Regions from separate parts of the Nissabacter archeti genome, predicted to be linked through region 2. Evidence: predicted binding sites of a transcription regulator. Region 2 holds the regulator's gene; each other region holds the start of a gene.
The links. Region 2 encodes PurR, which represses purine synthesis genes. Its sites were predicted from a motif close to CANGCAAACGTTTGCNTG; they were not measured.
Positions count from the first base shown of each region.

Region 1: purL (phosphoribosylformylglycinamidine synthase) is a predicted target of PurR. The motif match lies at 3,578-3,595, and genes of this name have one in related genera.
Region 3: JK232_RS12860 (amino acid aminotransferase) is a predicted target of PurR. The motif match lies at 2,618-2,635, and genes of this name have one in related genera.
Region 4: purT (formate-dependent phosphoribosylglycinamide formyltransferase) is a predicted target of PurR. The motif match lies at 4,669-4,686, and genes of this name have one in related genera.

Region 1 covers NZ_JAERKB010000012.1:113,718-121,742, reverse strand. The annotation lists gene JK232_RS17165 (PTS transporter subunit EIIC) at 1-627, shown strand, start outside; gene yfhb (phosphatidylglycerophosphatase C) at 631-1,269, shown strand; gene tadA (tRNA adenosine(34) deaminase TadA) at 1,434-1,940, shown strand; gene mltF (membrane-bound lytic murein transglycosylase MltF) at 1,953-3,413, opposite strand; gene purL (phosphoribosylformylglycinamidine synthase) at 3,689-7,582, shown strand.
Region 2 covers NZ_JAERKB010000009.1:114,050-122,074, reverse strand. The annotation lists gene eptA (phosphoethanolamine transferase EptA) at 1-763, shown strand, start outside; gene nemA (alkene reductase) at 830-1,921, shown strand; gene gloA (lactoylglutathione lyase) at 2,082-2,489, shown strand; gene rnt (ribonuclease T) at 2,574-3,269, shown strand; gene JK232_RS14320 (Grx4 family monothiol glutaredoxin) at 3,365-3,709, opposite strand; gene JK232_RS14315 (C40 family peptidase) at 4,137-4,928, shown strand; gene cydH (cytochrome bd-I oxidase subunit CydH) at 4,989-5,078, opposite strand; gene purR (HTH-type transcriptional repressor PurR) at 5,406-6,431, shown strand; gene punR (DNA-binding transcriptional activator PunR) at 6,516-7,421, opposite strand; gene punC (purine nucleoside transporter PunC) at 7,550-8,025, shown strand, end outside.
Region 3 covers NZ_JAERKB010000008.1:261,590-269,614, reverse strand. The annotation lists gene asnS (asparagine--tRNA ligase) at 1-1,068, shown strand, start outside; gene ompF (porin OmpF) at 1,370-2,473, shown strand; gene JK232_RS12860 (amino acid aminotransferase) at 2,701-3,891, shown strand; gene JK232_RS12855 (MBL fold metallo-hydrolase) at 3,962-4,609, opposite strand; gene mepK (peptidoglycan L,D-endopeptidase MepK) at 4,667-5,218, opposite strand; gene ldtD (L,D-transpeptidase) at 5,401-7,263, opposite strand; gene mukB (chromosome partition protein MukB) at 7,495-8,025, opposite strand, start outside.
Region 4 covers NZ_JAERKB010000009.1:5,257-13,281, forward strand. The annotation lists gene sdaA (L-serine ammonia-lyase) at 1-633, opposite strand, end outside; gene JK232_RS13780 (CoA pyrophosphatase) at 983-1,591, opposite strand; gene pabB (aminodeoxychorismate synthase component 1) at 1,588-2,973, opposite strand; gene JK232_RS13790 (YoaH family protein) at 3,141-3,380, shown strand; gene purT (formate-dependent phosphoribosylglycinamide formyltransferase) at 3,432-4,610, opposite strand; gene dbpA (ATP-dependent RNA helicase DbpA) at 4,928-6,310, shown strand; gene JK232_RS13805 (YebG family protein) at 6,422-6,757, shown strand; gene yqfB (N(4)-acetylcytidine aminohydrolase) at 6,783-7,088, shown strand; gene JK232_RS13815 (S9 family peptidase) at 7,244-8,025, shown strand, end outside.

The DNA.
Region 1 (8,025 bases), on a different contig from region 2:
ATAGTCAATCCGCTGCTGACCACGTTGATCACCGCAAGCTTGGCTATCCTTATAGTGCAGCCGCTGGGCGGATATATCTCTGATGCCATTGTACTGGGCGTGAATGTGGCGCTGGAGCAGGGCGGGCTGCTGGTCGGTGCGCTGTTGTCCGGCTTTTTCCTGCCGCTGGTGCTCTCCGGGTTGCATCAGGGGCTGGTGCCGATCCATGTGGAGATGGTACAGGCGCACGGTAACAATCCCCTGTTGCCGATTCTGGCGATGGCCGGTGTCGGGCAGGTGGGGGCCGCCCTCGCGGTATTGTTGAGGACACGCAACGCGCGGCTGAAGAAAGTGATTAAAGGCGCGCTGCCGGTGGGCATCCTGGGTATTGGCGAGCCGCTGATTTTTGGTGTGACCCTGCCGCTGGGCAAACCGTTTCTGGGTGCGTGCCTGGGCGGGGCAGTGGGCGGTGCCTTGATAAGTTACTGGAAAGTGGCTACGGTCATTACTTTCGGCATCTCAGGATTGCCGCTGGCCCTGACCATTATTGCCGGTAAAGTGATGTTTTATCTGATGGGTTGTTTGATCACGGTACTGGCAGGATTTATTTTCACCTGGATATTAGGATTCACCGATCCTGAGGAGTAACTTTTGAGCGCGGAACAAGCCCGGCGGGTAGTGTTTTTTGATTTGGATGGAACGCTGCATCAGCAGGACATGTTCGGCAGTTTTTTACGTTTCCTGCTGTGGCGGATGCCGCAAAATCTGGTGCTGGTGGTGCCGTTGTTACCGGTGATTGGGCTTGGCCTGCTGATCGGCGGCCGGGCGACCCGCTGGCCGATGAGCCTGCTGCTGTGGGCCATCACCTTTGGCCACAGCGAGGCGCACCTGCGCGACCTGGAATTGCGTTTTGTCACCTGGTTCCGCAGCATTGTGACCGCTTTCCCGGTGGTACAGATGCGCCTGAACGAGTATCTCGACAAGCACAATGCCGAAGTCTGGCTGATTACCGGATCGCCGCAACGGCTGGTGGAGCAGGTTTACAGCGGCTCCGAATTCCTGCCGCGTGTGCGGCTGGTCGGCAGCCGGATGGCGCGCCGTAATGGGGGCTGGGTATTGCCGTTGCGCTGCCTCGGGATGCAGAAAGTGGTGGAGCTTGAACAGCGCCTGGGCACCCCGCTGAAACTCTACAGCGGGTACAGTGACAGCAAGCAGGATAACCCGCTGCTGTTTTTCTGTGAGCACCGTTTCCGCGTCAGCAAAGAAGGGGAGCTGCAACAGCTCGAGTAACGGCAGCACGCCGGCGTGGCAAACCGGCAGCCAGGGACTCTCAGGGCGGAATTTCCGCCCTTTTTTATTGCGTGCGCCACAGAGCCGGGCCGGGGCCGATAGATAAGCTAGAATGCGATCGTCTGCCGTGTATAATGCGCGCGGCAAATGAATGAGAGGTCAAGGTGACGCAGGATATTAACCATGAATTTTGGATGCGGCACGCATTGACGCTGGCGCAACGCGCGCAGGATGAAGGGGAAGTGCCGGTCGGTGCCGTGCTGGTGCTGGATAACCAGCCGATTGGCGAGGGTTGGAACCGGCCGATTGGCCGCCACGATCCTACCGCCCATGCGGAGATCATGGCCCTGCGCCAGGGCGGGCAGGTGATGCAGAATTACCGCCTGCTGGAGGCCACGCTGTATGTCACCCTGGAGCCGTGTGTGATGTGCGCCGGGGCGATGGTGCACAGCCGGATCGGGCGGCTGGTGTACGGCGCAGACGATCGTAAAACCGGGGCGGCCGGCTCATTGCTGGATGTGTTGCGCCACCCCGGCATGAACCATCAGGTGGCGATTGAATCCGGCGTGCTGGCTGACGCCTGTTCAGCGATGCTGAGTGACTTCTTCCGCCTGCGCCGCGCGCAGCAGAAAGCACTGAAACAGGCCGCCAAAGCCGCAGGCGGCCACTGAGTCTCCCTGCGGTTAAGGGGCCAGCGCCACGGCGGCCGGCACGGCCGGGTACGCTGTCGCATATTCCGCATCAAGGGCCGCCTGTTGGGCGGCTTTTTTCTCGCGCTCTTCCAGATAGCCGACCAGGCTGGCCTGATAGCGGCGGATATTCTCCACGTAGTTGTACGCTTCCTGGCCGCGCGCGTAGCCGTAGGTGGTCTGCGTGTAATAGCGGCGCTGGCTCAGCATCGGCAACCGCTGTTTTACATCCACCCAGCTGTCCGGGTTACCCTGCTGCGCTTTGGTGAGTTTGCGCGCATCCAGCATATGGCCGTAGCCCATATTGTACGCCGCCAGCGCAAACCAGATGCGCTCATCCGGCGGGATGGTGTCCGGCACTTTCGCCATCAGCCGCTCAAGGTAGAGCGCGCCGCCCTGAATGCTCTGCTCGGAGTCCAGCCGGTCATCCACGCCCAGCCCGGCGGCGGTGGCGCGGGTCAGCATCATCAGGCCGCGCACCCCGGTGGGGGAGGTGGCGGTGGGGTCCCAGTGCGACTCCTGATAGGCGATCACCGCCAGTAACCGCCAGTCAATCTGGCGCGCATACTTCTCAAACAGCGGTTTCAGGCTGGGCAGGGTGCTGTCAATGGCGGCCAGGAACGTCCGCGTATCCACATAATCAAAGCTGCCGACATGGCCGAGGTATTTCTCCTCCAGCCGCGCCAGCGAGCCGTCTTCCATCATCTGGCTGAAAAAATCGAGCATCGCCGCATAGAGGCTGTCATTGCCGCCGCGCGGGAAATACCAGGTGACCGGTTCCTCTTCGGTGATATCAAACGCCACCGCCAGCCGTGGGTGGATGCGTTGCAGCAACCCGATGGTTACCGAGTCGCCGATGCTGTATGCCAGTTTACCGTCCGCGACCTGTTCCAGCAGCTCGCGGGTGGAGAGATCGCTGGAGGATTCCCACGCCAGATCCGGGTGCTTGCCCTCTTTCAGCTGCTTCAGGGTGCTGATATAGGCCGAGCCGGAGGCCACCGCCAGCCGCCCTTTCAGCGCGTCGATATTTTTCGGCCGTACGCTGCCCTGCCGGTAAACCAGCTGCTGCGACACAGAGTAGTAAGCGGGGCCGGCGCGGAAGCGGGCGAGCCGCTCGGTGTTATAAATCAAGCCGGCGGCGATCAGATCGGCCCGCTGGTCGTCCAGATCATCAAACAGTTCATCGATGCTGCGGCGCGGCGTCACCACCAGTTTCACCCCCAGGTAGGCAGCGAAACGCTGGGCCAGTTCGTAGTCCAGCCCACCGGCCCCGGTCTGGGAGGTGTAATAGGTCAGCGGCGAATTAAGCGTGCTGATGCGCAGTTCGCCACGCGACAGGATGCGGTCAAGCGGGTCGTTCTGGTTGCTGTGCCAGGGTATGGCGGGCCAAAGGGCCAGCGCCAGCAGCAGGGCGACCGCACCGACCAAAAGGTAATTTAATTGTATGCGCTTCAAATAGTTGTCTCGTCGCGGCGCGTGTTGATTGCGTGTGTAAAATGTTGCCAAAATAGAGCTGAAATCACTGTGCCGGGGCATTTTGCTCAACAAAAAGTCAGCGTGCAACTTTATTGGCATCCTATGCCAAAAGGCAGGGCGGTGCAGTTAATCGCAACAATCGCTACGCAAACGGTTTCGTATGCGGGTGGGATTCTCTATAATGGCCGGCGTTTTCCCCCTGTTGCGCCCAATGAAGCCCTTTTGCCTGCGGCTTCGAAGACGAGAGAACTGAAATGATGGAAATACTGCGTGGTTCGCCCGCTTTGTCGGCTTTTCGTATTAACAAACTGTTATCCCGTTGCCAGGAAGCCCGCCTGCCGGTCGATGCGGTTTACGCTGAATATGTACACTTCGCCGACGTCTCTGCGCCGCTCAGCGCTGACGAACAGACCAAGCTGCAACGCCTGCTGAAATATGGCCCCTCTCTCGCCGAACATGCGCCGCAAGGCCGCCTGCTGCTGGTGACCCCACGCCCTGGTACGATTTCCCCCTGGTCTTCCAAAGCCACCGACATCGCCCACAACTGCGGCCTTATGCAGGTCACGCGCCTGGAGCGCGGCCTGGCCTTCTATATTGAAGCGCCCACGCTGACGGACGATCAGTGGCAGGCACTGGCCGCGTTGCTGCATGACCGCATGATGGAAACCGTGTTTACCGAACTGGAGCAGGCCCAGGCACTGTTTGCGCACCATCAGCCCGCCCCGGTTCAGCATGTGGATGTGCTGGGTGAAGGGCGCGGCGCGCTGGAGCAGGCAAACCTCCGCCTTGGGCTGGCGCTGGCGCAGGATGAGATCGACTACCTGCAACAGGCCTTTACCACGCTCGGGCGCAACCCGACCGATATCGAGCTGTACATGTTTGCCCAGGCAAACTCCGAGCACTGCCGCCATAAAATTTTCAACGCCGACTGGGTGATTGATGGCGAAACGCAGCCGAAATCGCTGTTCAAAATGATCAAAAACACCTTTGAGAAAACCCCGGATCACGTGCTGTCTGCTTATAAAGACAATGCCGCGGTGATGGAAGGCTCGAAGGTAGGGCGCTTCTTTGCTGACGCAGAGGACGGGCGCTATGACTACCATCAGGAAGAGGCGCACATCCTGATGAAAGTGGAAACCCACAACCACCCGACCGCCATCTCCCCGTGGCCGGGCGCGGCCACCGGCTCCGGCGGTGAAATCCGTGACGAGGGTGCCACCGGGCGCGGCGCGAAACCCAAAGCCGGGTTGGTGGGCTTCTCGGTCTCCAACCTGCGCATTCCCGGCTTCGAACAGCCCTGGGAAGAGGATTTCGGCAAGCCGGAGCGCATCGTCACTGCGCTGGAGATCATGACCGATGGCCCGCTGGGCGGCGCGGCATTCAATAACGAATTCGGCCGCCCGGCGCTGCTGGGCTACTTCCGTACCTATGAAGAACAGGTCAACAGCCATAACGGCGTGGAGCTGCGCGGCTACCACAAGCCGATCATGCTGGCGGGCGGCATCGGTAACATCCGTGCCGACCATGTGCAGAAGGGCGAGATCACCGTCGGTGCCAAACTGATTGTGCTCGGCGGCCCGGCCATGAATATCGGCCTTGGCGGCGGCGCAGCCTCATCAATGGCCTCCGGCCAGTCTGATGCCGATCTCGATTTCGCATCAGTACAGCGTGACAACCCGGAGATGGAGCGCCGTTGCCAGGAGGTGATTGACCGCTGCTGGCAGCTGGGCGAAGCGAACCCGATCCTGTTTATCCATGACGTCGGCGCAGGCGGCCTCTCGAATGCCATGCCGGAGCTGGTCAGTGACGGCGGCCGCGGCGGCCGTTTTGAACTGCGTGACATCCTGAATGACGAGCCGGGCATGAGCCCGCTGGAAGTCTGGTGTAATGAGTCGCAGGAGCGCTATGTACTGGCGGTTGACCCGGCCCAGCTGGCGCAGTTTGACGCCATCTGCCGCCGTGAACGTGCACCCTATGCGGTGATTGGCGAAGCGACGGAGGAGCGCCACCTGACGCTGAATGACCGCCATTTCGACAACCAGCCGATCGACATGCCGCTGGATGTGCTGCTGGGCAAAACGCCGAAGATGCTGCGTGATGTGACGCGCCAGCAGGCGGCCGGTGCGCCGTTGCAGCGTGAGGGCATCACGCTGGCGGACGCCGTGAAGCGCGTACTGCACCTGCCGGCGGTGGCGGAAAAAACCTTCCTGATCACCATTGGCGACCGCACCGTGACCGGCATGGTCGCGCGTGACCAGATGGTCGGCCCGTGGCAGATCCCGGTGGCAGACTGCGCGGTGACCACCGCCAGCCTCGACAGCTACCACGGTGAGGCGATGTCACTGGGTGAGCGCGCGCCGGTGGCGCTGCTGAACTTTGCCGCCTCGGCACGCCTGGCGGTGGGCGAGGCGTTGACCAACCTGGCGGCCACGCAGATTGGCGGCCTGAAGCGGGTGAAACTCTCCGCCAACTGGATGTCCGCGGCCGGGCACCCTGGCGAAGACGCCGGTTTGTATGACGCGGTGCGCGCCGTGGGTGAAGAACTCTGCCCGGCGCTGGGCATCACCATCCCGGTCGGCAAAGATTCCATGTCGATGAAAACCCGCTGGCAGGCCGGTACCGAACAGCGTGAGATGACGTCCCCGCTGTCGCTGGTGATCACCGCTTTTGCCCGCGTGGAAGACGTGCGCCGCACCGTGACGCCGCAACTGCGTACCGATAAAGGCGACAGCGCGCTGCTGCTGGTTGACCTCGGCAACGGCCGGAACGCGTTGGGTGCGACCGCACTGGCGCAGGTTTACCGCCAATTGGGTGACCAGACCGCTGACGTGCATGATGCCCAGCAGCTCGCCGGTTTCTTCAACGCCATGCAGGCGCTGGTGGCCGACGAAAAACTGCTGGCCTACCACGACCGCGGTGACGGCGGCCTGCTGGTGACGCTGGCAGAAATGGCCTTCGCCGGCCATTGCGGGCTGGACGCGGATATCCGGGCGCTGGGTGATGATCACCTGGCGGCGCTGTTCAACGAAGAACTCGGCGCAGTGATTCAGGTGAGCGCTGACCAGCGTGAGGCCGTAGAAGCCGTGCTGGCGCAGCATGGCCTGCAAGCGTGTACTCACTATCTGGGTCGCGTGACGGAAGGCGATCGCGTTGTCATCCGCAGCGGTGACAAAACCGTTTACAGCGAGAGCCGCCGCACTCTGCGTACCTGGTGGGCAGAAACCACCTGGCAGATGCAGCGCCTGCGGGACAACCCGGCGTGCGCCGATCAGGAGCATCAGGCCAAGCAGCAGGAGAACGATCCGGGCCTGAACGTCAACCTGACTTTTGCCATCGATGAAGATGTGGCGGCCCCCTATATTATCAAGCAGGCGCGCCCGAAAGTGGCAGTACTGCGCGAGCAGGGCGTTAACTCCCATGTGGAGATGGCGGCCGCGTTCCACCGTGCCGGGTTCGACGCAGTGGATGTGCACATGAGCGACCTGCTGGAAGGCCGCCGGAATTTGCAGGACTTCCATACGCTGGTGGCCTGTGGCGGCTTCTCCTATGGTGATGTGCTGGGCGCCGGTGAAGGCTGGGCAAAATCGGTGCTGTTCAACAACCAGGTGCGCGATGAGTTTGAGGCCTTCTTCAACCGGCCACAGACGCTGGCGCTGGGCGTGTGCAACGGCTGCCAGATGATGTCCAACCTGAAAGAGCTGATCCCGGGGGCGGAACACTGGCCGCGCTTTGTGCGCAACCAGTCAGACCGCTTCGAGGCTCGCTTCAGCCTGGTGGAAGTCACCGCCAGCCCGTCCCTGATGATGCAGGGCATGGCCGGTTCCCGGATGCCGATCGCCGTTTCCCACGGGGAAGGGCGCGTGGAAGTGCGTGATGCGGCGCATCTGGCTGAGCTGGAGCACCGCGGGCTGGTGGCGCTGCGTTACGTGGACAACAACGGCAGCGTGACGGAAACCTACCCGGCGAACCCGAACGGCTCGCCTAACGGCATTACCGCAGTAACCAACGCCAGCGGCCGCGTCACGGTGATGATGCCGCACCCGGAGCGCGTGTTCCGTACCGTCAGCAACTCCTGGCACCCGGACAACTGGGGCGAAGACAGCCCGTGGATGCGGATGTTCCGTAACGCCCGCCGTCAGTTGGGCTGATTTAACGGCTGTTTTTACTGCCCATTCTCAGGCGGCCTCCGGGCCGCCTTTTTTATGGCAGGGCCGGGTGTCGGGAAATTGCGACATACCCGGTTTTGGGTGTCTCTGAATAGCGACACGCAACCTATTGATTTTAATAATCTATAAATCAATGTGATTAAAGCGTCGGGTTTTAACGACAGGGAGAGTAGGAAGTAACCAATGTTTATCCGTATAGAAAAATAAAATAATCACCGCGCAATATAAAATTATTCTTAAATTTAATGAGTTAACGAATTTTATAAAAAGTTGGCATACATTGTGCTTATTAAGGCTCAGTTGCTCATTCACCTTACTTATGACAGCCCCGCTGATGCGGACTATGCGCTCCATAAGACCCGAATGACGCCAAAGCAAGGTGCCTATCGTCCACCGCACCGATACCGCTGAAAGGCGCTATCACC
Region 2 (8,025 bases):
GCGCCGTCACTATGACGCCGCCCTGGCCAGCCACCAGGAGGGGTTACTGGATGTGATGAAACATGCCGGGATTCATGTGCTGTGGCGTGAAAACGACGGCGGTTGCAAAGGGGCCTGCGACCGGGTACCGCACCAGGATGTGACCCAGCTTAAATTGCAGGAGGATTGCCGGGGCGACCTCTGCCGCGACGGCGCGTTGCTCTCCCGCCTCGACCAGTATATTGACGGCCTGAAGGAGGACAGTGTGGTCGTGCTGCACCAGATTGGCAGCCACGGCCCGGCCTATTACCAGCGCTACCCGGCGCAGTTCCGCACGTTCACGCCAACCTGTGACAGCAACCAGATCCAGGATTGCGATCATGAAAAACTGGTGAATACCTACAACAACACGCTGCTCTATACCGATGCGATGCTGGATGACACCATCAAATTGCTGCAACAGCACAGCGATAAATTCAATACCGTCATGGTTTACCTTTCAGATCATGGCGAATCGCTGGGTGAAAACGGCATGTACCTGCACGGCACGCCCTATCTGTTTGCGCCGTCGCAACAAACCCATATTCCGTTCCTGATCTGGATGTCCCCTCAATATGAGAAAAGTTACGGTATCGATCGCCGGTGCCTTAACCGTATCGCCGCCAACGATGATATCTCCCAGGACAACCTGTTCCCGATGATGCTGGGACTGATGGATGTGCAGACGCACGAGTACCAGCCGGATCTGGATCTTATACAGCGCTGCCGGGCTTCGCACATTTAAACAATCTGCCGCCGCCCTGCCCTTGCATAGTGTGCGCTGACAACAGGCAAGATATTTGGAGATATGATGAGCACACTTTTTACGCCGCTGACCGTCGGCAAACAGACTCTGCCGAACCGCGTGTTTATGGCCCCGCTGACCCGTCTGCGCAGCATTGAGCCTGGCGACATCCCGACTGACCTGATGGGCGAGTACTACGCCCAGCGTGCCGGTGCCGGGCTTATCATCTCCGAAGCGACCCAGATTTCCTTCCAGGGCAAAGGCTATGCCGGCGCACCCGGCCTGCACACGCCGGAACAGATTGCGGCCTGGAAAAAGATCGTTGAACGGGTGCATGCGCAACAGGGCCATATGGCGGTGCAGTTGTGGCACGTCGGGCGGATTTCACACCCTGAGCTGCAACCGGGCAAGCAGTTGCCGGTCGCCCCGTCGGCCCTGCCGGTGAACACCCGCACCACCCTGCGTGATGAGGCCGGCCAGCCGGTGCGCGTTGACTGCCCGGTGCCGCGCGCACTGGAGACTGACGAGATCCCAGGCATTATCAACGATTTCCGCCAGGCGGCGGCCAATGCGGTTGAAGCCGGTTTCGACTATCTGGAGCTGCACGCCGCTCACGGTTACCTGCTGCATCAGTTCATTTCGCCGGAATCGAACCAGCGTACCGACCAGTATGGCGGCAGCGTGGAAAACCGTATCCGCCTGACGCTGGAAGTGGTCGATGCCGCGGTGGCAGAAGCCGGGGCCGATCGCGTGGGTATCCGTATTTCCCCGCTGGGCACCGTCAGCGGGCTGGGGAACGGGGAGAATGAAATTGAAGACGCGCTGTACCTGATCGAGCAGCTGAATACGCGTAAGCTGGCCTATCTGCATATCTCTGAGCCGGACTGGGTCGGCGGTGCCTCTTACACTGAGACGTTCCGTGACGCGGTGCGCGCCCGTTATCAGGGGGTCATTATCGGGGCCGGTGGCTATACGCAGGAGAAAGCGGAGACGCTGATCGCCAAAGGGTATATTGACGCCGTGGCCTTTGGCCGTGACTACATCGCCAACCCGGATCTGGCTGAACGCTTCCGTCAGGGCGCGGCCCTGAATGCCCAGCGTACCGAGCTGTTCTACGGCGGCGGTGCGGAAGGCTATACCGATTACCCGACGCTGTAAGCGGCCCCTGCCACGCAGGCGCTGTTTTTGCATCACATTGAATTTATTCGCCTGCGGAGGCTATACTTAACTGTTTTTACCTTAATGGTACGGCAATCCCGGCGCGGTTTCAGCGCCGCAAACCGGGCTGCCGTGCCCTAACTTGTTATCAGAGGACAATATGCGCTTACTCCATACCATGCTTCGCGTCGGTGACCTGCAACGCTCCATCGACTTCTACACCAAGGTATTAGGCATGCGTCTGCTGCGTTCCAGTGAAAATACCGAATACAAATACTCCCTGGCGTTTGTGGGTTACACCGACGAGAGCGAAGGCGCGGTGATTGAGCTGACGTACAACTGGGGCGTAGAGAGCTATGAGATGGGCACCGCGTACGGCCATATCGCGCTGGGCGTGGATGACGTGGCCGCAACCTGCGACCAGATCCGCAACGCAGGCGGTAACGTCACGCGTGAGGCCGGCCCGGTAAAAGGCGGCACTACCGTGATCGCCTTTGTTGAAGATCCAGACGGTTACAAAATTGAACTGATCGAAAACAGCCACGCCGGCCACGGCCTGGGCAACTGATTTTCCCCTGACGGGTGCGGCTCCGCACCCGTTTCTCCCCTTCCGGACGTTCCCCGCCTGCATCCGCTGCAAAAATTTGCCATAATGCGCGCTGAATTCGGACAAGATAAGAAACTGATGGCTGATAAAAGTGATCTCAACGCCCTGAGTGGCCGCTTCCGCGGGTTTTACCCCGTCGTTATTGATGTTGAAACCGCCGGTTTCAGCGCCCGCACCGACGCCCTGCTGGAGATTGCCGCGGTAACCCTGCGTATGGACAGCGACGGCTGGCTGATGCGTGATGAAACCCTGCACTTCCATGTTGAGCCGTTTGAGGGGGCACTGCTGCAACCTGAAGCGCTGGCGTTCAACGGCATTGACCCGCATAACCCGCTGCGGGGGGCCGTCAGTGAATATGATGCGCTGCACGCGATTTTCAAAGCGGTGCGCAAAGGCATGAAAGAGCAGAACTGTAACCGGGCGATTATTGTGGCGCACAACGCCACCTTTGATCACAGCTTCCTGATGGCTGCTGCCGAACGCGCCGGGCTGAAGCGCAACCCGTTCCACCCGTTTGCCACCTTTGACACCGCGGCGCTGAGCGGGCTGGTGCTGGGGCAGACGGTGCTGGCCAAAGCCTGTATCACCGCCGGCATTGAGTTTGACAGCACCCAGGCGCACTCCGCGATTTATGACACCGAACAGACGGCGCTGCTGTTCTGCGAGCTGGTCAACCGCTGGAAACGGCTGGGCGGCTGGCCGCTGGCCACGCCGGAAGAGGCACCGGAGGCGGATGCCTGAGGGCCTGCCCTTCCGGCAACTTGCTTTTACCCATAAAAAAGGCGGCCCTGAGGCCGCCTTTTTTTACCTGACAGGCGGTTGCCCGCCCGGCCCGGTTACTGCTGATCTTCCTGAGACTTGTGCTTTTCAGCCGTCTCTTTGATCAGCTGCTGCAATTCACCACGCTGGTACATCTCCAGAATGATGTCACAGCCGCCTACCAGCTCGCCGTCTACCCACAGCTGCGGGAACGTCGGCCAGTTGGCATATTTCGGCAGCTCTGCGCGGATGTCCGGGTTTTGCAGGATGTCCACGTAGGCAAAACGCTCGCCGCAGGCTGACAGCGCCTGTACCGCCTGAGCGGAGAAGCCGCAGCTCGGCAGCTTCGGTGAGCCTTTCATGTAGAGCAGGATCGGGTTTTCAGTGATCTGGGCCTGAATTTTATCAATCGTCGTCGTCATTGTCTTGCTTCCTCACGCCATAAGCTGGCTGTTATGCGTCACGTCAAATCGGCACTGGGTCTATTGTAACGATGGCAGCTATGGGATAAAAACGCCATTTTTTACAGGGTTTTTCCCCTAACCCGGCCAACGCGCGGGGGCGTGGCTGCCCGTAATCAATAAACATTCATTGAGAATAACATTTTTAAGCGGGGCTTTTCACCTGTAAAACCGGGCCGTTCCGCGGGCACTTTTGCACGCTAACCCGTTGAGCAGAGAATAAAATAGCAGCAAACGGCACTGTTTTTTCATTTGTGAAAAAAGCTATTAACGTTTTCTGACAATATGAATTAGAATCGATGCGTTTCGTGCTTTTTTGTACGGCAGGTTTCAGGAATACTGAGCCTCCTTTGACGTTCTTTCCGGGGCCACTTTTGGTAGCGTTACTATGCGTTTAATCGTCACGCTTTTTGTCCTGTTGTTGACACAACTGTTTATGAATCTGGCACATGCGTCGCCGCACGCCCGTGTTTCTGCTGAACAGCGTAAAAGCCATGTCAGCGAAGCCAAAACGGATGAGCGCAAAAAGCGAAAGCCGGTGAAAACCAGTGCCAAAAAGAAAAGCACCGGGACGGAAAAGTCACGGGTGGTTAACGTCACCACCAAAAGCGGCAAAAGCCGTAAAACGGCCTCGACCCGGCTGGTCAAGGTCACCCCGCCAAAGAAAGGGTACAAAAAAGGGTATGGCCGCCACCGCACCAAAGGCGCGGACGCGCAGGAACTGGCCCAGCTCAGCAAACCGCTGACCCTCAGCCCGGCGCATAAAAAACGCTACCAGCATGCCAAGCAGACTGCGATGGCCAAGCTGATGAACCAGGTCGGCAAGCCTTACCGCTGGGGCGGTACCTCACCCAATACCGGGTTTGATTGCAGCGGCCTGGTCTATTACGCCTATAAAGACGTCATGAAAATCCGTATGCCGCGCACCGCCAATGAGATGTACCACCTGCGCGATGCTGCACCGGTCAAACGTGGTGAGCTGGAAACCGGCGATCTGGTGTTCTTCCGCATCAATAACCGCGGTGCCGCTGACCATGTGGGGGTTTACCTCGGCAACGGCAAGTTTATCCAGTCACCGCGTACCGGTGAGGATATCCGCATCAGTTTCCTGGACAATGATTACTGGCAGGATCATTACGTCGGCGCCCGCCGGGTGATGACGCCAAAAACCATCCGCTGAGTAAAGCGCACCCGTAAAAAACGCCGGATCTCCGGCGTTTTTTTATCAGCCCGGCCAGCCTCAGTGCAGGATGGCGGTAAAGCTGAAGAGTAAAATCACTGTCAGCGCGCCCACAGTGGTCAAAAGCGACATTTTCAAATCACTGTCCATTATTCTCTCCTTGGTGAACCACAAGAAAACCACACACTTAGTGTGCCGACCCTATTCTCACACTATTTAAAGAAATTCCTAAACACTTTCGGGGTGTACGGCACAATTTTCCTCTTTCCCTTTTCACCATAATGAGTGAAAATTCGCGGTTTACGCACTGCGTACCCGGCCGGCTGCGATGCCCCACCGCTTAGTTCAGCGAAGATGACCGCTCCTTCCCCCCAGAATCCACTGCAATTCTTTCAGCGGGCAGGAGAATAAACGCAGGCAAACGATTAACATAATAGTTACGTGCTGTAACACGTACTATCAGGAGTCATTCTTTCCATGGCAACGATTAAAGATGTCGCCAGACGTGCCGGCGTATCCACGACTACCGTGTCACACGTCATTAATAAAACACGTTTTGTCGCTGAAGAGACTAAGGCGGCAGTCTGGGCTGCCATTAAGGAATTACACTATTCGCCGAGCGCCGTCGCGCGCAGCCTGAAGGTCAACCATACAAAATCGATTGGCCTGCTGGCGACCTCCAGCGAAGCGCCCTACTTCGCTGAAGTGATTGAGGCGGTAGAGAACAGCTGCTACAGCAAAGGCTATACGCTTATCCTGTGTAATTCCCATAACAACCTCGACAAACAACAGGCTTACCTGGCGATGCTGGCGCAAAAGCGTGTCGATGGGCTGCTGGTGATGTGCTCTGAATACCCCGACCAGCTGATCGGCATGCTGGAAGAGTACCGCAACATCCCGATGGTGGTGATGGACTGGGGCTCGGCGCGCAGCGATTTTACCGACTCGATTATTGATAACGCCTTTGAGGGCGGTTATCTGGCCGGGCGTTACCTGATTGAACGCGGCCACCGCGACATCGGCATTATCCCCGGCCAGTTGTCGCGCAATACCGGCGGCGGGCGGCATCAGGGCTTCCTGAAGGCGATGGAAGAGGCCAATATTCCGGTACGCGAAGAGTGGGTGGTTCAGGGCGATTTTGAGCCGGAATCAGGTTATAAGGCGATGCACCAGATCCTGACCCAGAAACAGCGCCCGACGGCGGTGTTCTGCGGCGGCGACATCATGGCGATGGGCGCGATTTGCGCCGCCGATGAGCTGGGCCTGCGTGTGCCGCAGGACGTCTCCGTGATCGGTTATGACAACGTGCGCAACGCGCGTTACTTCTCCCCGGCGCTGACCACCATCCACCAGCCCAAAGAGCGCCTGGGCGAGAACGCCTTTGCCATGCTGCTGGATCGCATCACCAGCAAGCGTGAAGACCCGCAGACCATTGAAGTCCACCCGAAACTGGTCGAACGCCGTTCCGTGGCAGACGGCCCGTACCGCGATTACCGCCGGTAATCCGTGAGCCGGGGGCATCCAGCCCGCCCCCGGCGTTTACCCGCGCCACCTTTTACCCGCCCAGCTTTTTACCCGCGCTGCGTTTCATCCACGTAACCACTCGCGGTTCAGCGTGTCACTCTCCCCCAGATAATCCAGCAACCATACCAACGCCGGTGACGATTTCTCCTGCGCCCAGGTCAGGCAACAGGCGCTGTCCGGGAATGGCTGGTGCAGCGTCAGCACGGTAAGGTCACCGCGGTCAATCAGCGGTTGCGCCATGTGCGCCGGGATCATGCCGACACATAACCCGGCCAGCAGGCAATCCAGCGCGCTGGTCCAGTCCGGCACCACCAGCCGCCGCTGGTTGTCGAGCGTCCAGGTATCGCGTTTCGGCAGGCTGCGCGAGGTGTCTTCCTGGCACAGTGCCGGATAGGGCCGCAGCTGATCGTCCGTCAGCGGCCCCGCCTGCTGCGCCAGCGGATGCCCCCGGCTGACCACACAGTGCCACGGCATAAACCCCATATCGCGGAAACGGTAACCGCCGCCCACCGGCACGGCACGCGTGGCCCCGATGGCGGCATCCACCCGCCCGTCGGCCAGGGCATCCCACACGCCATTAAACACTTCGGGTGAGATCAGCAGTTCCATGTCAGGGAATTCCCGGTAAAAATCCAGCACCAACTGCCGGGTACGGTCGGCCCGGACAATCCGGTCCACGGCAATGCTGAGCTGGCCGCGCCAGCCGTTCGCCACCTGCTGGCACTGGCGGCGTGTAGCCTGCATTTTTTTGATAAGCAGCCGCGCCTCCTGCACAAACACCCGCCCGGCTTCGGTAATCACCACATCCCGGTGGCGGCGCTCAAACAGCTCAACCGCCAGCCACTGCTCGAGCTGGCGCACCGTATAACTGACAGCAGAAGGCACGCGGTGCAGCTCCTGCGCGGCCGCACTGAAACTGCCGGTACGTGCCACGGCATCAATCACTTCCAGAGAGTATTCAGACCACATATCCTGCCTTCAATTTTTTTCACAGCATGGTGCAAATTTTACCGTTTCACAACCCACTGACGCTACCGTAGAGTGCGCGACGATATAGGATTTATGTATTGCCTCTGAATAAAATATTGAGATTACTTATGACTCGTTCCCCCTTTTTCCTGCTCTATCTTGCTGTCCTGAGTATGCTGGGCTTTTTGGCCACGGACATGTACCTGCCCGCCTTTGCGCTGATGCAGGAAGATCTCGCGCTCTCCCCCAATGCCATCAGTGCCAGCCTGAGCCTGTTTCTGGCCGGCTTCGCCTGCGCCCAGCTGATCTGGGGCCCGCTCTCTGACCGCATCGGCCGTAAACCGGTGCTGGTGCTGGGCCTGCTGCTGTTTGCGGCCGGGTGCGCCGGCATGATGTGGGTAACGAACGCCCACCAGCTCTGGCTGATGCGCTTTGTGCAGGCCATCGGCGTCTGTTCTGCCGCCGTGAGCTGGCAGGCACTGGTGGTGGATCGTTACTCCCCCCAGCAGAGCAAAAAAGTCTTTGCCACGATTATGCCGCTGGTGGCGCTCTCCCCGGCCCTTGCCCCGCTGCTGGGGGCGTGGCTGCTGAACCATTTCGGCTG
Region 3 (8,025 bases), on a different contig from region 2:
GCGGCCAAACGCCACAGCATCGAATACCTGCGGGAAGTGGCGCACCTGCGCCCGCGTACCAACCTGATTGGTGCCGTTGCCCGTGTGCGCCACACCCTGGCGCAGGCGATCCACCGCTTCTTCCATGAAAATGGCTATTTCTGGGTGTCCACGCCGCTTATCACCGCGTCCGATACAGAGGGTGCCGGTGAGATGTTCCGCGTTTCAACGCTGGATCTGGAAAACCTGCCGCGTGACGATCAGGGCCGGGTTGATTTCAGTGAGGATTTCTTCGGGAAAGAGGCATTTTTGACCGTTTCCGGCCAATTGAACGGCGAAACCTACGCCTGTGCCCTGTCCAAGGTTTATACCTTTGGCCCGACGTTCCGTGCGGAAAACTCCAACACCAGCCGCCACCTGGCAGAATTCTGGATGATTGAGCCGGAAGTCGCCTTTGCGAACCTGGATGACGTAGCAGGTCTGGCTGAAAAAATGCTGAAATATGTGTTTCAGGCCGTGTTGGACGAGCGTGCTGATGACCTGGCGTTCTTTGCAGAGCGTGTGGACAAAGACGCGATTTCCCGCCTTGAGCGTTTTGTCAGCTCTGATTTCGCCCAGGTGGATTACACCGATGCGATTGAGATTCTGATCAACTCCGGCCAGACGTTTGAAAACGCCGTGAGCTGGGGCATTGACCTCTCCTCTGAGCATGAGCGTTATCTGGCCGAGAAACACTTCAAAGCGCCGGTGGTGGTGAAAAACTACCCGAAAGACATCAAAGCGTTCTATATGCGCATGAATGAAGACGGCAAAACCGTAGCAGCCATGGACGTGCTGGCACCGGGCATCGGTGAAATTATCGGCGGTTCCCAGCGTGAAGAACGCCTGGACGTGCTGGATCAGCGTCTGGAAGCGATGGGCCTGAATAAAGAAGACTACTGGTGGTACCGCGATCTGCGCCGTTACGGCACCGTGCCGCACTCCGGTTTCGGTCTTGGTTTTGAGCGTTTAATCGCCTATGTCACCGGCGTACAGAACGTGCGTGATGTTATCCCCTTCCCGCGTACCCCACGCAACGCCAGCTTCTGATTGTCAGAAACTGTACAATTAAGACAATTTTGTTACAAATCAGAGGCCAGCAATGCTGGCCTTTTACATTTTTTTAAATTTAGATCCCGGTCACAAAGTTCCCTAATTTTTACATTTTGTAATAATTAGTTTCCTTCTGAAACCTCATTAGGCCTTTGGTAGCATTTTCGCGGTAGATTAACCGCATCGCGAATGGAACACTGCGTGCAGACACAGGAAGACACCATACTCTCAACAATAGTTCCCTGAATTATTGGCGGCAGTGGCAAGGTGTCCGAATAACACCAATGAGGGTAATATAATGATGAAGCGCAACATTCTTGCAGTGGTTATCCCGGCTCTGTTGGCTGCTGGTGCAGCAAACGCCGCCGAAATCTACAACAAAGATGGCAACAAGCTGGATCTGTACGGTAAAGCCGTAGGTCTGCATTATTTCTCCGATGACGAAGGTTCTGATGGTGACAACACCTACGTTCGTTTCGGCTTCAAAGGTGAAACCCAGATTACTGACCAACTGACCGGTTTCGGCCAGTGGGAATACAACGTTCAGGCGAACAACTCCGAAGGTTCCGACGCGCAAGACGGTAACAGAACCCGTCTGGGCTTCGCTGGTCTGAAATTCGGTGACTACGGCTCCTTCGACTACGGCCGTAACTATGGCGTGATCTACGACGCCATTGCCTGGACCGACATGCTGCCGGAATTCGGCGGTGACTCCAGCTACTCCGATGGCTTCCTGAGCGGCCGTTCTACCGGTGTGGCCACCTACCGTAACCAGAACTTCTTCGGCCTGGTTGACGGCTGGGACTTCGCTGTACAGTACCAGGGCAAAAACGAACGTGAAGACGACATCCGTCGTGCTAACGGTGACGGCTGGGCACTGTCTACCTCTTACACCAGCGAAATCGGTGTAGGCATCGTGGGTGCATACGGCGAATCTGACCGTACCAACGAGCAAAACGCAGCTGGCGTGCTGGGTAGCGGTGACAAAGCTCAGAGCTGGGCAACTGCGCTGAAATATGATGCCAACAACATCTACCTGGCAGCCATGTACGGTGAAACCCGTAACGCCACCCCAGTTTCCGGTACGGTAACCACCCCTGCGGGCAACGAAGTGGATGTCAGCGGCTTCGCTCAGAAAGCGCAAAACTTTGAATTGGTTGCTCAGTACCAGTTCGACTTCGGTCTGCGTCCGTCCCTGGCGTACGTTCAGTCCAAAGGTAAAGACATCGAAGGCATCGGCGACGTTGACCTGATCAAATACTTCGATGTGGGCGCGACCTACTACTTCAACAAAAACATGTCCACCTACGTTGACTACCGTATCAACCAACTGGATGACGATAACGCACTGGGTCTCAACAACGACGACATCGTTGCACTGGGTCTGGTTTACCAGTTCTAATCGACTTGCTGCCTGACCCCGGTCAGGTATGCTGAAAGGCAGGGCATTGGCCCTGCCTTTTCTTTTTGCTTTTTTCAGCCTGTCCTGTTGCTTTCCCGCCCTTCCGGTACTTGTCGAACCACCTTCACAAATCACGTACTTTTTGCCGCAAACGGTTGGCAAAGCAGAAACATGGCGTTAACCTGAAGCTTCTGCCCGCTTATCACCAAGCCATGGATATTTCTGACATGTTTGAGAAAATCACCGCTGCCCCGGCCGACCCGATTCTGGGACTGGGCGATCTGTTTCGTGCTGATGACCGTCTGACCAAAATCAACCTCGGGATCGGCGTCTATAAAGATGAAACCGGCCAAACCCCGGTGCTGACCAGTGTGAAAAAGGCCGAGCACTATTTGCTGGACAATGAGACGACCAAAAACTACCTGAGCATTGACGGCATTCCGGCCTTTGCTGAGTGCACCCAGGCTCTGCTGTTCGGCCGCGACAGCGCCATCATCGCTGACCGCCGCGCCCGCACCGCCCAGACACCGGGCGGCACCGGCGCCCTGCGTGTGGCGGCTGACTTCCTGGCCACCCAGACCACCGTGAAACGGGTCTGGATCAGCAACCCGACCTGGCCAAACCATAATAATGTGTTTGGCTCTGCCGGGCTGGAGGTGGTGAATTACGATTACTACGACGCAGAAAACCATACGCTGAATTTTGAGGGTATGCTGGCAAGCCTTGAGGCGGCGCAGGCCGGTGATGTGGTGCTGTTCCACGGCTGCTGCCATAACCCGACCGGAATCGACCCGACGCCGGCGCAGTGGCAACAACTGGCTGACCTCTCCCGCGCCAAAGGCTGGCTGCCGCTGTTTGACTTTGCCTATCAGGGCTTTGCCAACGGGCTGGAAGAGGATGCCCAGGGCCTGCGGATTTTTGCGGCCCAACATGCTGAACTGATCGTGGCCAGCTCCTACTCGAAAAACTTTGGCCTGTATAACGAGCGCGTCGGTGCCTGTACACTGGTCGCCGCGGATGCAGAGAATGCTGACCGGGCGTTCAGCCAGATCAAAGCTACGGTGCGTGCCAACTACTCTAACCCACCGGCGCACGGTGCGGCCGTGGTCGCGACCATTCTCGGCAACGACGCCCTGCGCGCCCTCTGGGAACAGGAGCTGACTGACATGCGCCAGCGCATCCAGCGTATGCGCCAGTTGTTTGTGCATACCCTGCAGGAGAAAGGCGCACAGCAAGATTTCAGCTTTATCATCAAACAGAACGGGATGTTCTCGTTCAGCGGCCTGACCAAAGATCAGGTGCTGCGCCTGCGTGACGAGTTTGGCGTGTACGCCGTGAACTCCGGCCGTGTCAACGTTGCCGGTATGACGCCGGATAACATGGCGCCGCTGTGTGAGGCGATTGTCGCGGTGCTCTGAACCCCAGGCACAAAAAAGCCAGCCGCGAGGCTGGCTTTTTTTATGGCGGCCTGTGCCCGCTCAGCAGGCATTACCACACGGGCGGTTCATCCTGCAGGAAGGGGTTGGTCAGGCGTTCATGGCCCAGCGTGGAGCGTGGCCCATGCCCCGGCAGGAAAGTGACGTCATCTCCCAACGGCAGCAATTTGGTGCGGATGGCGTGGATCAACGCCTGATGGTCACCGCGCGGGAAGTCCGTCCGCCCTACTCCGCCTTTGAAGATCACATCCCCGGATACCAGCATTTTCGCCGCCCGGTTCACAAACACAATGTGTCCCGGCGTATGGCCGGGGCAATGCAGCACATCCAGCTGCATATTGCCCACGGTCACGCTTTCCCCTTCGTCCAGCCAGCGGTCCGGCGTCAGCGGCGCACACTCCGCCAGCCCGAACATCTGACTCTGCGCCGGCAGCGCCTCCAGCCAGAAGCGGTCTTCCGGGTGCGGCCCCACCAGCGGCACGCCGTAATGCTGCGCCAGCTCTGCCGCGGCCCCGACATGGTCGAGGTGGCCGTGGGTCAGCAGGATCTGGGTGACATGGACATTTTTTGCCGCTACCTGGGCGATAATGGTTTCAGCGTCACCGCCCGGATCGACAATCGCCGCGTCATGGGTGGCATTACACCAGATCAAAGAACAGTTTTGCGCAAACGCTGTGACAGGAATGGTAAGAATATTCATAAGGCTCCATGGCCGGTGCAGGACGCCTCCCGCACCGGTTAAAACGCATACGGATACTTAAGACCAGTGGCGTACCGGGCCGGTATCAATATGCACAAAGTTGCTTCGTGGGTAATATCCTACACCACCGGCACGCATTTTTAATGCCGCCTTACGGATATTACTCAGTTGCACGCCTTCAATATGAAAATCCATAGCACGGCCCAGCGTATGGTAGCTGTGTTTAGCCACCCCGCTGCTGTGTTTACGTAAATCATCATTGGTGGCAACAGAACGATAGCCGGAGATTAACTGAATGGGTTTGTTATTTCCCAATAATACCTGCAGGCGATAAAGCTGATCGAACAGTGCGGTATCAATGGTTTTCATTTTATTTGCGCGAAAATCGCGGAACAAATGATTCAGCCTGGACAACTCATCCTTGTTGTAAGACTTCCCGTCAAAGAACTCGGCTTTGAGAGATTCCCCGGTATGCAGATTATTCAGCGTTAATACGCGGGGACGAGGAGTTGAGAGCGTTGCGAACGCCTGCCCTGGAAGCAGTGCGATCCCCATAGCGGCGCCACCGAGCGCCAGCCACTTTCGGCGTTGTTTATCGATTTGATCCATGAACTGTCTGATTACCCGGCAAGAGAGTCAAAAAATAAGCACATTATTTGTGCTGTCCCGAACCATAACTGCCATTGAGGAGCGAGTCAACCCACGCTAAAACAGGCTGACTTGCCGCCCCGGCCGGGGCGGACAAAAATCAACCTATTGATCAGACCGTTAATTCAGTGGAATTGCTGCATTTATTGCAGCAGGCGTTCAGCCTGAGGCAGGATTTGTGCGCCGGATCGCACTGTATTATCGTAATTGTAAATATCTGTACGAAATTGTGGCTTGCCGTCATCGGCAACCCAGGCCGTCAGATAATAAAGCTGTACCGGAATATGGTGACGGATCGGCACATAGGTCGTATTCCCGGCTTCCAGCGTCGAATTAACCCGTGCGTCATTCCAGCCGGCATCCTGTAATAACATGCCAGCCAATACCGATGCTTTATTAACCCGCACACAACCGGAACTTAACGCGCGAATATCTTTCTGGAACAGCGCATGGTTCGGCGTGTCATGCAGGTAAATCGCATCGGAACTCGGCATATTAAATTTATAACGCCCCAGCGAGTTGGTGGCGCCCGGTGCCTGGCGCAGCCGGTACGGGAAGTTTTGCGGCGATACCATACTCCAGTCAATCATCGACGGGTCGATCACTTCCGCATCATTACTCCACCCGCTCAGCACCGTATAGCCGTGGGTTTGCAGGTAACTGGCGTCATGCATCGCCTTGGGAATAATATCCTGGCGAATAAGCGTGGTCGGCACATTCCAGGGCGGGTTGACCACCACATTATTCAGCGCACTGCTCATCAGCGGGGTTTTGCGGCTCGGGCGGCCGACAATCACCCGTGACGACAGCACTTCGCTCCCGTCGCGGTAGTACACCAGCGAATAGTTAGGGATGTTGACCATAATGCCGGTGTTCACGTTCGCCGGCAGAATGCGCAGCCGCTGGATGTTCAGCGCCAGCAGCGTCGCGCGGGTATGGGGCGACACGTTCAGCCATTCGCGCGTGCGTTTCCCAATGACCCCATCTTCGGCCAGCCCTTGCCATTTCTGGAAGCGCTTGACGCCCTCCACCAGATCCGGCGTGTACTGGTTATCCTGGACTTCGGTGGCGGTATCCGGCGTGGCGGCCGGTGGGCTTTGCGGCGTAGGCGGCACATCGTTCACCGGTGCGGCCGCCGGGCTGACGGTCGCCGGTGGGCTGTCCTCATGCGCGGAAGTCTCATCAACGAACAGATCATCTTCCGCAGACGGCTTACTGGCAGCGATTTGTTCCGCCGGGATAGGATCCGGGTCAGCCGTGGCCGGGGCATCGGCATTCATCATGCCGGACCGGGCCAGAATTTCCCGCAATGCCGGAATATCATCGCTCAGCTGGCCCGGCCGCAGGCTCGGGCCGTTAACCAGTTGCGGCCAGGGGCGGCTGTCAGCCAGCATGTCTTTCAGCGCCTGGTGCATACGTGCATATTGCGGGTGCTGCGGTGCCAATGAAGCCAGGTAGTGTTGCAGGCTGGCCGGGTTCTGCGCCTGATGGGCGAGCGCCACCTGCCATTGGTTGATCACCGTGGCTGCCGGCAATGACATTTTGTACGGCGTGCTGCTGTAGAGCCAGTTGCTGCCGTTGGCACTGACGCCCGACACAAACTGCAAGTAACCGAGCATGGCATCAGACAGCACAATGTCGCGCGCCATCCCGGTTAAATCAGGGTTACTCAGTTGACGCACCCACTGGGTAAATTGTGGCTGCACGCCGGAGATGGCCAGCTCCGCGAGTTGCTGCTGGAACAGCTGTACCGCCTGCTCATCCTGCCACATCGGTTGCATATGGCGGGCCGCATAAAGTGAAGACAGCGTATTCAGATAAAAAGGCGTTATCTTTTGCGGCAGCGCAGCCCGCAGTTGGTTACCGGCATCATGTGCGCTCATGTTGCCCGTCGCGTGGGGTAATGCCGGCATCGCCGCATCCGCCCGCAGCGGGGACGCAGTGCCCCAGGCCAGTGCGCAGGCAATGGCCAGACTCTTCAATGTAGTAGGATGTATAAGCATCATCCCTTGCCCCCTGATTAAATACAAATAGATATCAATCATCTACTTGTGCTGAAACATCCTATAAGTATAAAGCAGAACTGGCTTTTTGCTCTTTTGCGGCCGCAATCAGTGAAACCGGGAAAGCGCAGCCGGCCATCTGCCGTGCCAAACAGCGTGGCAGAAAGGCACACAAATGAAAAGCCGCCCGAAGGCGGCTGGAAAGATTTATTTTTCTCAACTATTACGCGCTGCTCAGGCTTCTGCGGCCAGGCTGCGATCCGTTTCCGGTTCACCGGCGGCGAAACCACGCAGCCCCACCACATGCACATGCTCATGGTTCTGCACCACTTTACGCACCAGCTTGTAGGTGGTGCCCTTTTCAGGGCTGATGTTTTCCGGCGCAGCGATGATCAGCTGCATCTCAAGGCGGTCGCACAACTCAAACAGCGTGGCGATCGATTTGGCATCCAGACGGGCTGCCTCATCCAGGAACAGCAGGCGGCAAGGGGAGATGTCTTTGCCGCGCAGGCGGCGTGACTCCTCTTCCCAGCTCTGCACCACCATCACCAGAATCGACATCCCGGTGCCGATGGCCTCCCCGGTGGAGAGCGCCCCACTCTCTGCACGCAGCCAGCCGTCCGATCCGCGGTAGACCTCCACTTCCATTTCCAGATAGTTGCGGTAGTCCAGCAACTCCTCGCCAATGGTTTGCGGGGTGCGCTGGCCCATGTCGATCTGCGGGTTCAAGCGCTGATAGAGTTTCGCCAGCGCTTCAGAGAAGGT
Region 4 (8,025 bases), 110 kb from region 2:
CTGGCTGAAGTAGCGCTCAATCTCCTCTTTGCCGTGCAGCGCCAGTTCGTTCTGCATCACCAGGCCGGAGAGCGACAGCCCGGTCTGATGGCAGTGGGCCAGCAGATCGCTGGCATGGCTGAACGGGTAGGGCACGGCCACCGCCTGCTGATCCACCTGGCCAAAATGTTCTGCATCAACAATAAACCCGCCGCCGATCGAGTAGTAGGTTTTGCTGTAGATCGGCGTATCCCCGGCGAAAGCGTGGATCTGCATCCCGTTTTCATGCAGCGGCAGATTGTCCTGACGGAACACCATGCCGGTGTCACGCGGGAAATCAACCTCGTGGCGGCCGTTGGCCAGCAGCAGACGCTGGCGCGCCTCCACATCACGGATAAAGGCCGGGATGCCGTCGATATCCACGCTGTCCGGCAGGTTACCGGCCAGGCCGAGAATAATGGCGATGTCCGTATGGTGGCCTTTCCCGGTCAGGGAGAGGGAGCCGTAAACATCCACGGCAATACGGGTCACGGCAGGCAGAAGATCGCGGCTGACGAGGTCGTCAACAAACTGTTTGCCCGCTTTCATCGGCCCCACGGTGTGGGAACTCGACGGGCCAATGCCGATCTTAAACATGTCGAAAACGCTGATCACGCTGAAACTCCTTCAGGGGAAACGGGGCGGTTGCCTTAAAAACAACCAGGGACCTGCTTATTAAGTGTAGTGAGGCTGCCTGGCCTGCGGCCCCTTTTCGCATGAGATTACCTAATGGCAAGGCTTACCGGGTGGAGAAACCTCCTGCCCCGACACGCTGCATAAAACCGGGCAGCGATGGCCGTTATTAGTTTGTCATACAAAAAACAGGGGCTTTTTCAGTAGCAAATCATGGCAGGGGGCTAATATACAGAATATTACCATAAATAAGGTGATAAAGATCGCCTTCCTGACAGTGGCTCAGTAAAAGTGCGCACAAAAAAGGCGGATCAAAAGGACGATATGGCGGTTAACCGGCAGTCAGGGAGGGATTCATGCTGGCGCTCTCCTCCGGGCGGGCCACATGGCGTGACAGCTCACGGATAATCCCGGCGGTCATGCCCCAGACAAACTGATGCTGATACCAGCTCAGGTAGATGCGGTGGCGGATGCCGCGGCGCTCAATCTCCAGCGGCGTATAGCGCGACAGCCGCAGCGCCTCCTGCAACGGCATCTCAAAGATGTCCGCCACCTCCTCTGCATTCGGCACCAGCAGGGTATCCGGCGGGATAAGCCCCACCACCGGCGTAACCTGAAAACCGGTGGAACTCTCCACCGGCCCCAGCATGCCCAGCACCCGTACCGAGGCGGGGGGAATACCGACCTCTTCATGCGCCTCGCGCAGCGCGGTGGCAATCAGGGAGGCATCATCCGGGTCGGCGGAGCCGCCGGGAAACGCCACCTGGCCGGCATGTTTGCGCAGGGTATCGGCGCGCCGGGTCAGCAGCAGCGTCGGCTCCGGGTGGCAGACCACCGGCAGCAGCACCGCGGCCTGCCGCACATCGCGCAGCGGCTTGGGCGGGGCGGGCTGTTGCAGCGTAAAGCGGGTAATAAACTCGTCCAGCGTATAGTCGCTCATCCGGCGGTAACCTCCTGCGGTTCAGCGGCCGGGCGCAACTGCGGCAGAATGCGCGCCACTTTGTCAAACGTCTCCTGGTATTCCGCCTGCTCATCGCTGTCGGCCACAATGCCGCCGCCTGCCCAGCAGTGCAGGCGGCCCGCCTCAGCCAGCAGGGTGCGGATGGTGATATTGGTGTCCATCGTGCCGCACAGGCTGAGGTAACCGATGCTGCCGCAATAGACGTTGCGCCGTTGCGGTTCCAGCTCCTCAATAATCTGCATAGCCCGTATTTTGGGCGCGCCGGTGATGGACCCGCCGGGGAAACAGGCGCGCAGCAGGTCGGCGGCGTGGCAGCCTGCCGGCAGCCGGGCGGTGATGGTGCTCACCAGATGGTGCACCGCCGGGAACGGCTCCACCGCAAACAGTTGCGGCACCCGCACGCTGCCCGGTTCCGCCACCCGGCCGATGTCATTGCGCAGCAGATCAACAATCATCAGGTTCTCAGCCCGGTCTTTCTCTGAGGCAGCCAGCCGCGCCGCCTGGGCGGCATCGGCGGCCGGATCGGCGAGCCGCGGCAGGGTGCCTTTGATCGGCCGGGTCTGGATCTGGTTGTCCGCCAGCCACAGGAAGCGCTCCGGCGACACACTCAGCACCGCCTGGCCAGGCAGCCGCAAAAAGGCAGAGAACGGGGCGCGGTTACTGGCATTGAGGCGGGTAAATGCCTGCCACTCACTGCCCTGATAGGGGGCGGTAAAGCGCTGGGTCAGGTTAATCTGGTAGCAGTCGCCGCTGCGCAGATAATCCTGCACCTGCCGGAAGCGTTCACCATACGCCTCGCGGCTCAGGTTCGCCTGCCACTCCCCGGTCAGCCGGAAATCATCGGCCGGGGCCGGGCGCGCCTGCTGAACGTCCAGCCAGGCCAGCCGGGCTGCCGCATCCCCGTGGCAGACCAGCGTCAGCCGCTGCTGATGGTGGTCAGCGATCAAGGCCCAGTCATAAATGCCGACTGCCATGTCCGGCGCGGCGATATCCTGCGCGGCCAGGCTGGGCAGCGATTCCACCCGGCGGCCGAGATCGTAGCCGAACAGCCCCAGCGCACCGCCCAGAAACGGCAGATCCGCCTCCGGCGCGGCCGTCAGCCCCAGCGAGTCCATCGCCTCCGCCACCAGTTGGAAAGGATCGTCTGTGCGGCGCTGTTCGCCCCCGGCCCCGGCAATCGTCGTCTCTTCGCCGTGGGTCACCAGCGTGATGCGCGGGTCAGCCACCAGAATATCGAACCGGTTATGCAGGTGATCCGCCCGGCCGGAGTGCAGCAGCATTGCCCACGGGGAACCGGAAAGCGGGGCAAAGCGCGTCAGCAGCGCATCGGGGGTGTAAGTCAGGGTATGGGTTGCGTACATGGTGTCGGGCCGGCCGGGCAGTCAAAAACAGTCGCCCAGCCTACCACAGAACCGCACCGGGTGAAAAAGGGCGGCATCGTCCCGGCGCGGCGGGCAGCGCACGGCATGAGAGTAGGCCATTGGGCCATCGGCGCGTATACTGTGCCGGTCAACAGAGGAGACGAACCATGCAAGCGGGTATGCCGGCACTTTCACATCAGGAGCAGCAACAGGCTGCGGAACGCATCCATCAGCTGATGGAAGAGGGGATGAGCAGCGGCCAGGCCATTGCTGTGGTCGCGCAGGAGATCCGGGAATCCCATCAGGGCGGGCAGGTCGCGGTACGTTTTGATGACGAAGAGGATGACGCGGAACAGGACGCGCAAGACGACCAGGACGAAGATGAAGAGGATGACCACGGTTATTGACCGGTGGGCATTCTGGGGAAACGGGCGCCGCGGCGCCCGTTTTTTTTGGCCTCAGCCGCTGACCTTGACCGCTGCCGCCGCCCCGACGGCCCGTGCGACGGCCTGCTCCACGGTGTCACCGGTAGCCAGCGCCACACCCAGCCGGCGCGACCCGGCGATCTCCGGCTTGCCGAACAGGCGCAACTGGTTGTGGCCGGTCAGTGCCTGGCCGACACCGCTGAAACGCACATCACTGCTGGTGAGCGACGGCAGGATCACGGCGGAAGCCGACGGCCCGAACTGGCGGATTTCCCCTACCGGCAGGCCGAGGAAGGCGCGCACATGCAGCGCAAACTCTGACAGGTCCTGCGAGATCAGTGTCACCATGCCGGTATCGTGCGGGCGCGGCGACACTTCGCTGAAGATCACCTCATCCCCACAGACAAACAGCTCCACGCCAAACAGGCCGTGGCCGCCCAGTGCCGTCACCACTTTTTTGGCAATCTCCTGCGCGCGTTGCAGCGCCAGGGCGCTCATCTGCTGCGGCTGCCAGGATTCCCGGTAATCCCCGTCCTCCTGACGGTGACCAATCGGGTCACAGAAATGGATACCGTCCACCGCGCTGATGGTCAGCAGCGTAATCTCAAAATCAAAGCGGACCAGCCCCTCCACAATCACCCGGCCGCCCCCGGCGCGCCCGCCTTGTTGGGCATAGTCCCAGGCTGACTGGCACTCATCCTCATGGCGGATCAGGCTCTGGCCTTTGCCGGAGGAGCTCATCACCGGCTTGATGATGCAGGGCAGGCCGATGTCGCTCACCGCCTGGCGGAAAGCGCTCTCGCTGTCAGCAAACTGGTAGGTTGACGTCGGCAACCCCAGGGTTTCGGCGGCCAGGCGGCGGATGCCTTCACGGTTCATGGTGAGGCGGGTCGCCTCGGCACACGGCACCACATTGTGGCCCTGCTGCTCCAGCTCAACCAACATGCTGGTGGCGATAGCCTCAATTTCCGGCACGATAAAATCGGGGCGCTCCTGCTCAATCACGGCCCGCAGGGCGTCGCCGTCCAGCATGTTGATCACATGGCTGCGGTGGGCAACATGCATTGCCGGGGCATCGGCATAGCGATCAACGGCAATCACTTCCAGGCCGAGACGCTGGCATTCGATGGCCACTTCTTTACCGAGTTCACCGGAACCCAGCAGCATGACACGGGTGGCGGAAGGACGCAGGGCAGTTCCAAGGATCAACATAACTTACCTTCATTTACAGGGTTAACTGACAAGACCGGAGAAAATCGCGCGCAGTATAAACGAAAACGTTTGCGTGGTCACGGCTGTGCCGGTTATTGCCCGGAAGAGGGGGGCTGCCGCGTGCGGCCCGGCTGCGCAGGCAGGCCACAGAACAGGCAGGTTATGGATAAAAAACCGCCCGGATGCGGCTTTTTCCGCCCGGTTAAGCCACTATTAACACGCAGGGCGCCGGCTCTGTTATGATGGGCGTTTGCTGGAACTGACTGTATAGCAGCACACTCCCGCCTCCTTTTCTGATCACCATAAGAGTTACTGTCTTGAGCACACTTTCATTTTCTTCCCTGCCGCTGCCGGCGGAGCAACTCGCCAATCTGGCGGAACTCGGTTACGCCACCATGACCCCGGTGCAGGCGGCGTCACTGCCGGCGATCCTCAGCGGCCGCGACGTGCGCGCCAAAGCCCAGACCGGCAGCGGCAAAACCGCCGCATTCGGCATTGGCCTGCTGGACAAAATTGTGCCGGGGCAGTATGTCACGCAGGCGCTGGTGTTATGCCCGACGCGTGAGCTGGCGGATCAGGTCAGTAAAGAGCTGCGCCGGCTGGCACGTTTTACCCAGAACATCAAAATCCTGACCTTATGCGGCGGCCAGCCTATCGGCCCGCAGCTCGACTCCCTGGTGCACCCGCCGCATATCGTGGTCGGCACGCCGGGGCGCATCCAGGAGCACCTGCGCAAACAGACGCTGTCACTGGACGCCCTGCGCATCCTGGTGCTGGATGAAGCCGACCGTATGCTGGACATGGGCTTCAGCGATGACATCGATGAAGTGATCCGTTACACCCCGCCGCGCCGCCAGACACTGCTGTTCTCCGCCACGTACCCGGAAGGCATCGCCCGCATCAGCGCCCGCGTGCAACAGGAGCCGCTGGATGTGGAGATCGCGGCAGAAGCGGAACAGACCACCATTGAGCAGATCTTTGTGGAAACCACCCGTGAAAAACGGCTGCGCCTGCTGACCGGCACCCTGCGCCACTACCAGCCGACCTCCTGCGTGGTGTTCTGCAACACCAAACGCGACTGCCAGGAAGTCTACGAGGCGCTGGCTGACGAGAACATCAGCGCGCTGGCGCTGCATGGCGACCTGGAGCAGCGTGACCGCGATCAGGTGCTGGTGCGCTTCGCCAACCGCAGTTGCCGGGTGCTGGTGGCGACAGATGTCGCCGCACGCGGGCTGGACATCAAAGACCTCGAACTGGTCGTCAACTATGAGCTCTCCTTTGACCCGGAAGTGCATGTTCACCGCATCGGCCGTACCGGCCGCGCCGGGATGAGCGGCCTGGCCGTGAGCTTCTGTACGCCGCAGGAGATGGTGCGCGTGCACGCGCTGGAGGATTACCTCGCCATCCGTACCACCTGGCAACCGGCTGAAAAACTGCTTGCCACCCCGCCGGTCGCGCTTGAGCCGGAGATGGCTACCCTCTGCATCGACGGCGGCCGCAAGGCGAAAATCCGTCCCGGTGACATCCTGGGTGCGCTGACCGGCGATGCCGGGCTGACGGCGGCCGAGGTGGGCAAAATTGACATGTTCCCGGTCCATGCCTATGTCGCCATCCGCCGTGCCAGCGCCCGCCGGGCGTTGTCGCAGTTGCAGCAAGGTAAAATCAAAGGTAAAAGCTGTAAAGCCCGATTATTGAAGTAGTTTTTCTTTTGCGAGGCAGGTTCCGGAATGTGTAAAAGGGCTTGCCTCCGCGCCCCGATTTACTTAAACTGTATATTCATACAGTAGTGTGCCATAAGAGGATTATCACTCATGACGGTAGAAGTAAAATATGTCGTGGTGCGACAAGGCGAGGAAAAGATGACGTTTGCGACCAAGAAAGAAGCTGACGCTTACGACAAGATGCTGGATCTGGCCGATACCCTGTCTGAATGGCTGGCCCATTCTGCGCTGGAAATGGAAGAGAGCGAGCGTGAGCGCCTGAGCTTCTTCCTGGCGGAACATAAAGATCCGCTGACGCAAATCCTGCGGGGCGGCTCGCTGGAAAGCGTGCTGGCATCAGCACCAGGCAACGACGCCGCAGAACCGGCGCGCCTGAAACCCAAAAGCCGCGGCAAGGCCGAAGGCAGCGACGAGCAGGCCGCCTGAGCCTGCGCCATCAGGGAGTGATGCCGTGATACCTTTCACCTTTTACCGCCGTTTTGAGGCGGACATCCTGGCAGGCCGTAAAACCATCACCCTGCGCAGCGGCAGTGACGCTGACGTTGCGCCGGGTGATATTTTGCAGGTCTCACGCCTGGAGGATGGGGTTTCCTTCTGCCGCCTGCGCGTGCTTTCCGTCACGCCTGTGGCTTTCTCTGCGCTGGATGCGTCCCATGCCCGGCAGGAGAACATGACCCTGCCTGAACTGAAGCAGGTCATCGGGTCCATCTACCCCGGCATACAGCACCTCACCTGCATTGAGTTCACCCTCTGTTAGGGTCTATCATTATTTTTGTTATTAATGTGTTGTGACGGGACGCCCGCGTCGCCGCCGCAGCATGACGTATGATGACCGTACAGACTCCGGAGCGCCTGTCGCCCGCGTCCCGCATTTTTCAGTCGGTTCATAATGGCAGTGCCAGGGATCAGTTCATGACCACACCACCAAAAGCAGAGAAACGCCCGCATCCGATTACCGCCCACGGTGATACCCGGATCGATAATTATTACTGGCTGCGTGACGATGACCGCACACACCCCGAGGTGCTGGATTACCTGGCGGCAGAGAACGCCTATACCGCGCAGGCCATGCAACCTTATCAATCCTTGCGGGAAGCCCTCTATCAGGAGATGGTAGACCGCATCCCGCAAGAAGACGCGTCGGTGCCCTATGTGCGCCACGGTTTCCGTTACCAGACCCGTTACCAGCCCGGCAATGAATACCCGATTTACCTGCGCCAGCCGGCAGACGCCGCGGCGGAGTGGGATGTCCTGCTTGATGCCAACGTGCGCGCAGAAGGGCACGAGTTCTATACGCTGGGCGCGATGGAAGTCAGCCCGGATAACCGCCAACTGGCCCTGGCAGAGGATTTCCTCTCCCGCCGCCAGTACGACATCCGCATCAAACAAATCGGCAGCGATGAATGGGCCGACGAGGTGATTACCAATACCTCCGCCAGTTTTGAATGGGCCAATGATGCCCGCACGCTCTACTATGTGCGCAAACATGACAAAACCCTGCTGCCTTATCAGGTTTACCGCCACGTCGTCGGCAGCGATCCGGCTGAAGATACCCTGATCTACCAGGAGCAGGATGACACCTTCTATGTGGGGCTGGAGAAAACCACCTCCGAGCGCTTTATCCTGATCCACCTCAGCAGCACCACCACCTCAGAGATCCTGTTACTGGATGCTGACCAGCCTGATGCCGCGCC